Regions from separate parts of the Macrococcus bovicus genome, predicted to be linked through region 2. Evidence: predicted binding sites of a transcription regulator. Region 2 holds the regulator's gene; each other region holds the start of a gene.

Region 1 (2,330 bases), 1.0 Mb from region 2:
TGCGGGACGATACGCAGCATCGGACCAGCGGAAACGAGGAGCAACGTCCCGCAAACAGGATCTGCGGGACGATACGCAGATTCATCTCAATCATTCATGATAGTATAAAAGCCATACCCTTTTCAGGATATGGCTTATTTTTAGTGGATATTGAATAAGGTGATCTCCGGCGGACAGAAGAGACGGATGGGCAGATGGGTCGTGCCGAGGCCGGGGGAGACATGAAGGGTCATTGCCCCGATCCGGTAGAGCCCTTTGACATATTTACGTCCGAGCTGCGGCTTGACTGGCGCACCCACTAGAGGGAGGCGGATCTGACCACCATGACTATGCCCGGAGAACTGCACATCGACTTTAAACTGTTCGACGAAGTCCGCATAGTCCGGCTCATGGACAATCATCATCGTCAACATATCATCCGGCCGGTTCTTCAGCGCCTGATACATATTGCCTTTACTATTGAGAATATCGTCCAGACCACCCAGGAAGATAGGTTCCTGATCAAAGTCGAGGACGACCCCTGTATTCGTCAGCAGCTGGATGTTGCTTGCACTGAGTATACGACTGATACGGGGTGTCTGATGAATACGCTGATCATGGTTGCCATATGAAAAGAAGACGCCAAGCGGTGCTGTCATCGTCTTAAGAAGCGGAATCAGATGCTCCGGATTGTGGTAGTGGTCGATATTATCAAAGAGGTCACCTGAAATGATAATAATATCCGGCTGCAGATCGTTGATGAGCTGGATATGATATATAAGGTCATCATAACTATAGTGAAAGCCGAGATGCAGATCTGAAATATGGATGACTTTAAGAGGTGCTGCATGCGGCTGTCTCAACAGATTCAGTGTATGTCTTTTAATGACAACATCCTCTTTTTTGGATTTAAAAGGCAGCCAGTTCTTATTCATGGATCAAGGCTTCTATTCTATCCATATCAACTGAACGGAGGACTTCACCGTTAATAATGATCAGCGGCGTACTGAATGCATCCATCTCCATCATTTCCTGACGATACGCACTGTGCTTGATATTCTTCTCGGTGAAGGGAAGATTCTGTTCATTGAAATAGTTCTTGATATATTGACAGGGCGGACAGCTGTCCTGGGTATAAAGGGTAATATTCATTCAATCATCTCCAAATTAGAATCTTTATCATCGTAGCGTTTTCTGCATGAAATTTCAAACTTTGTTCACTAAATCTTTACAAAATAAATGAGCCTTCTATTAGAATAATAGGGAATGGTCTAGTATAATAAAGCTATCAAATTTGTGATAAAAATCACATAAGGAGGAAATTAATGGATGCTGTTGTTATCAGCAGATTACTGACAGGTATGACGCTGGCATTTCATATTATTTTTGCAACGATAGGTGTTGCACTACCATTTATGTTTATGATTGCTGAAGGTCTCGGACTTTACAAGAAAGACCCTGCGTATCTAGCTATGGCCAAACGCTGGGCCAAAGGTTTTACCATCACAGTCGCAGTCGGCGTTGTAACCGGTACGATCATTGGGCTGCAGTTATCGCTCTTATGGCCGTCGTTTATGCGTATCGGCGGGCAGGTCATCGCGCTGCCGCTTTTCATGGAGACATTCGCGTTCTTCTTTGAGGCGATTTTCTTAAGTATCTATCTCTATACGTGGGACCGTTTCAAAAACCGCTGGCTGCACTGGCTGCTGACAATTCCTATCATCATCGGCTCGACGATGAGTGCGCTTTTCATTACAAGTGTGAACTCATTCATGAATACACCGGAAGGCTTTGATATGGTCAAAGGTCAGCTGGTCAATATTGATCCAGTGGGGGCCATGCTGAACAGTTCATTCTTTGTGCGTGCATTCCACGTTGTCACAACGGGCGGTATGACGATTGCATTTATGCTGGCGAGTATCGCAGCTGTTAAATTATTACGTAATAAGTTTGACAGCGACCGTGCTTATCACATCAAGGGCTTAAAAGTGACCGTACTGACGGGTCTTATCTTCTCGCTCTTTGCGATGATGGCAGGTCACGCTTCAGCGCAGTTCCTTCACCACGAACAACCCGAGAAATTAGCGGCTATGGAATGGCATTTTGATACAAGCAGCCGTGCTGATCTCGTGCTATTCGGTACGGTAGATGAAAAAGCCCAGGAAATCAAAGGGGCTATCAAGATTCCAGGTATGCTGAGCTTCCTGGCTGATAACAGTATTGATACGGAGATCAAAGGACTGAATGACATACCGGTTGATGAACGTCCGCCGCTAGTGATTCATTATTTCTTTGATTTAATGGTATTTTTCGGTGTCTTCTCGTTCACTATTTCTGTGCTGTACTTCATT
Region 2 (2,330 bases):
GTGGATCATATAAGGGAATATGATAAAGTAGCTGAAGGTAAGACCCGCTACAAATAAAATAAAACTGACCGGAATATAACTCAGCGTCGCCCGTCGTTCCTGCGGATGCAGGCCGGGCGAGATAAATGCCCATAACTGATAGAGGATGACAGGCGATATCAGCAGCACTGCTATCAGCATAATGACGCTGATATAGATGGATAATGGATCCGTCACCTTAAAATAGTGCAGCGTGATTTCAGCAGGTACATCATCTTTCGTTAAAAATCGTGTGACCGGCTTGCCGAAATAAAAACCGACCACAATGCCGCCCATCAGAAAGTAAGCGACAATCATCAGACGTCTTCTAAGCTCGTCTAAATGCTCGACTATCGTTAATTCATCTTTATTCATCTGAAGGTCTTCCCTCCTCATAACAAAAGCGACAGTGACTGTCGCTTTTTTCAATCATTCATTATTTACGTACGTCATCTTTATCATGATCTTTCATGATACCGTCTGTCGCATCTTTGAATTCCTTGAGCGAAGAACCCATTGCACGGCCAAATTCAGGCAGTTTCTTTGGTCCGAAGATAATGAGTGCAACCACGCCTAGAAATAATAAAATAGCAGGTGATGCAAAACCTAATGTATTAGCATACAGCATACTGTACCTCCTAGTGGTTTTTCATAAAGAATATAAGAGACTGGAGTTCTACACCTAAATCGATATGGTGTACCTGGACATCTGATGGAACATTTAAGCGCTCCGGTGTAAAGTTTAATATACCTTTTATTCCGGCTTTTGTCACTCTATTTGCTATCTCCTGACCGATTTTCCCGGGCACAGTGAGAATGACAACTTCTATCCCCAGCTTCTCGATGACTTCTTCAAAATCGTCCATATGCTGAACATAAATTTCCCCTATTTTCTCACCGACCACGTTCGGGGCGATATCAAATGCTGCTTCAATCTGCATACGGTCGCTGATCGAGAAATTATAATTGACGAGTGCATGACCGAGATGGCCGATCCCGATGATCGCTACTTTCGTCATCGTATCCTGCTGCAAGGTGGTTTTAAAGAAATTCAGTAAATATTCTACGTTATAGCCATATCCTTTTTTACCAAGTTCACCGAAATAAGAGAAATCTCTTCTGATGGTGGCTGAGTCGATCTTCAATCCTTCACTCAGTTCCTTTGAAGAGACACGATCCACTTTCGCACTATGCAGTGTATTGACAAACCGGTAATAAAGGGGCAGGCGCTTTAATGTCGCTTTCGGAATTTTAACCTCAGCTTTTGGCACACTGTTCACCTTCTTATCATAATTGTGACCTTTTTCACAGTACATAAATTATACCATGTCTGACCGTAACTGACTATGTGAAATTCAGTCCTTTTATTTCATGTCATCCGGCAATCATGTAGAATATAAATGAGGTGAAAACATGATCTTATTACAGGCAAGCCAACTGAATAAATCATTCGGCGGAGAAGATATCTTCACCGATGTCAAACTAGAAATAAAAACAAATGACCGGATTGCTATTGTCGGACGTAACGGCGCCGGGAAAACGACGCTGATGAAAATCCTGGCAGGCGCTGAAGGTTACGATAGCGGTCATCTGATGCGTGCCAAGAACATCAATATCGGTTACCTGACCCAGCAGATGACGCTCGATGCTGAAGGAACAGTCTACGAAGCGATGCTGAAGCCTTTCAGTCATCTACAGGACATGGAACGAAGACTGACAGGTATCACGACTTATCTTGCTGAAGAAAGTGATAAGGCTGGTACAGAGGAATACGCTGACAAGCTGGCTGAACTTGAGAAACTGCAGCTGCAGTTCGAAAATGCGGGCGGCTATCAGTATGAACATAAAATCAAGACGGTTCTGACGGGACTGAACTTCAGTCCGGCTGATTTCGACCAGAAGATTGATTATTTCTCAGGGGGTCAGAAGACCAGACTTGCACTTGCTGAGATGCTGATCCGCGAGCCGGATCTGCTGATGCTGGATGAGCCGACCAACCATCTGGACATGGAAACAACAGCCTGGCTTGAAAACTATTTGACGACCTATCAGGGTGCAATCGTCGTCATCTCCCACGACCGCTACTTCCTGGATAAAGTTGTCAACATCGTCTACGATGTGGCTCTCGGGCGTGTCATGCGTTATGTAGGCAACTATTCCAGATTCCTGGCTCAGAGAGATGCCTTCTACGAGAAGATGTCTGCTGAATATGAACGTCAGCAGGCAGAGATCGAACGTCTGGAGACTTTCGTCCAGAAGAATATCACCCGTGCCTCTACGAGCGGGATGGCGAAAAGCCGTCGTAAAATACT
Region 3 (2,330 bases), 360 kb from region 2:
ATTTTATCGCTGATAGTAGCCGCCTGGCTTGATGCTCCTTGGTTGATGATCACTTCAAGCTGCCCTTTCTTGACGGTGATCGGTTTTAATAAGTCTGCATTTTGTTTCTGCATTTCCTGCATTTTCTTCTGCATTTCCTGCGCTATTTTCTGTGCTTGCTGAGGTGGGATTTCGCCGCTTACGACTTTCGCTTTTAATTCTGCCTGCGCTTTTTCGGCTTTCGTCTTCGCTTCAGCTTTTTTAGCCGTCTGAATTTCACTGCGCATCGCGCTCGTTGCATTTTCCGTGAAGTGGGATGGAATAACAATAGCACTGTAATACTCATTATTATCGAATCCTGCTTGCAGCGCGTCTTTGTCTTTCACATCGATAAAGTCCACTGTTTCATTCAAGTCTTTATTATCTTTGATTTTATCTGTGAATGTTTCACCGATATTCATCTTTTTACCTTGGATTTCAAGTCCTTTATCCATATTGACGATGGCGATGGGCAGATCTTTCGGTTTCGGATTGAATGCAGGATAGAAGGCTGTCGACATAATCCAGATGAGCAATGCCCCTGCAATTAATGGAATATAAAACAGTTTATTCTTTAAAATTTTCATCTTGTCCTCCTTATTGAACAATGTGTTGATTAATGATTGATATGTATATTATAGTAATTTTAAAAAAGAACACAATACTCAATAATAGAAATTACGTTTAATAAAATACATATTTTATAAAAATGTCTATTAGTAGAAAATAAACCGAAAAATTATTGACTGTATCAATAAAAATAAGCTTGTAGGAAAAGGAAGTAGGGTAGTAAACAGAGAAGAGAGCGTCAGGTAGCTTTAAATGAGGATCAGTCCTTTTTGCTCAAATAGCCAAAATAATTCCTCTCTTTTAATTGGAAAGTGGTAAAATTAAATTATGTTAACACATTCACAAAAGGAGAATTCGTTTATGCAAATTGAAAAACCAGTTAAGTCCGTTTCTGACACCTTTACCAGCACAGATAACATCGGAGAAGCATTGACGCAAGTGGCTTTAAAAGAAGTGAACATCGACCGTGAACCGGCCCGCTATATCTTAAAAGCGATAATAGCAGGTTTTCTGCTGGCGATCATGGCCGTCTTTTCTTTAGCTGTCAAAACACAATTTGAAGGGGCAAGTCATGGTCTCGTCAATATTTTGGGTGCTATCGCCTTTAGTATCGCGCTCGTTATGATTGTCCTGACAAAAGCGGAACTTTTAACAAGTAACTTCATGTATCTGACAGTAGGTCTCTATTATCGGACGATTTCAATGGGGAAAGTCGCTAAAATCTTCACGTATTGTTTTATAGGTAATATTATTGGCGGTTTTATCTTATTTGGTATGATGACAGGCACTAAAGTCATGACGCCTGAAATGGTAGCTGCGCTGACAAAGACAGTCTCTGCTAAGACAATCGAGTCTACCTGGCTGGCGATTATGATCAAAGGGATCTTTGCCAACTTCTTTATCAATATTGGAATTTTTATTGCAATGCAGTGTAAAGAAGCACTGGCGAAAGCCTTCTTCATCGGTATCGGTGTGATCATATTCGTCTTTATGGCCTACGAACACGTGGTTTATAATGCGGGATTATTCGCCGGTATGATTTTCTACAATCCGGACGCTATCTCATGGATGGATATCCTGAAAAATATTGTCTTCGCGTTCATCGGTAACTATATCGGTGGCGGCATCTTCGTCGGTTTAGTCTATGCTTACTTGAATGGCCATCGTGACGACATCGTTAAAGTAAAATAGAAAGCTGAAAACACGGACCTTCTCTGAAGGTTCGTATTTTTAGTGAGTGATGAGAAGGATGGGAGCAACTGTAAGGCCGTGATGATAGGGGAAGCGGGTATAGAAAGCTTAAAGGAGTGAAGATAATTGAGCAACCTGGATCAGTTTCTGACAGAATTTAATTTACTGCATGAAGCGATGAAGAAAAATACCAAACGGGATGATAATTTTGGTTCGCTTTTCTATCAACTGAAAGAGAAGCATCCAGTCATTAAGGAACATCAGGAAGATATTGATATGGCCCGTGAGCTGCGCAATTTACTTGTTCATGAGAAGAAGGAAGCCTTTAATATAGCAGAGCCTACAGCGGAATTCATCGAGAAGCTGAAGAAAATCCGTCAACAGTTCGAGAACCCGGCGACTGTCAGTATCTTCAACAAAGAAGTGATCAGTTTAAATGAAACCGACAGTCTGCTGAAAGTGCTGGAGCTGGTGGAGGACTATCATGTCTCGCAGTATCCAGTCTTTCAGGGGCAACGCTTCCTCGGTATCCTGACAGACAACGGCATCAC

The links. The regulator Rex, encoded in region 2, represses fermentation and respiration genes when NADH is low (regulators of the CRP and FNR family bind a similar motif). The targets are predictions, from matches to a motif close to TTGTGAAATATTTCACAA.
Region 1: a site for Rex is predicted at 1,274-1,291, ahead of QSV55_RS04240 (cytochrome ubiquinol oxidase subunit I). Genes of this name have one in related genera too.
Region 3: a site for Rex is predicted at 916-933, ahead of QSV55_RS00825 (formate/nitrite transporter family protein). Genes of this name have one in related genera too.

The regions. Positions count from the first base shown of each region.
Region 1 is NZ_CP128470.1:740,503-742,832, forward strand. It holds gene QSV55_RS04230 (metallophosphoesterase) at 141-914, opposite strand; gene QSV55_RS04235 (glutaredoxin family protein) at 907-1,131, opposite strand; gene QSV55_RS04240 (cytochrome ubiquinol oxidase subunit I) at 1,305-2,330, shown strand, end outside.
Region 2 is NZ_CP128470.1:1,804,517-1,806,846, forward strand. It holds gene tatC (twin-arginine translocase subunit TatC) at 1-393, opposite strand, end outside; gene tatA (twin-arginine translocase TatA/TatE family subunit) at 455-646, opposite strand; gene QSV55_RS09840 (redox-sensing transcriptional repressor Rex) at 657-1,334, opposite strand; gene QSV55_RS09845 (ABC-F family ATP-binding cassette domain-containing protein) at 1,432-2,330, shown strand, end outside.
Region 3 is NZ_CP128470.1:82,069-84,398, forward strand. It holds gene QSV55_RS00820 (YhgE/Pip domain-containing protein) at 1-605, opposite strand, end outside; gene QSV55_RS00825 (formate/nitrite transporter family protein) at 949-1,779, shown strand; gene QSV55_RS00830 (CBS domain-containing protein) at 1,906-2,330, shown strand, end outside.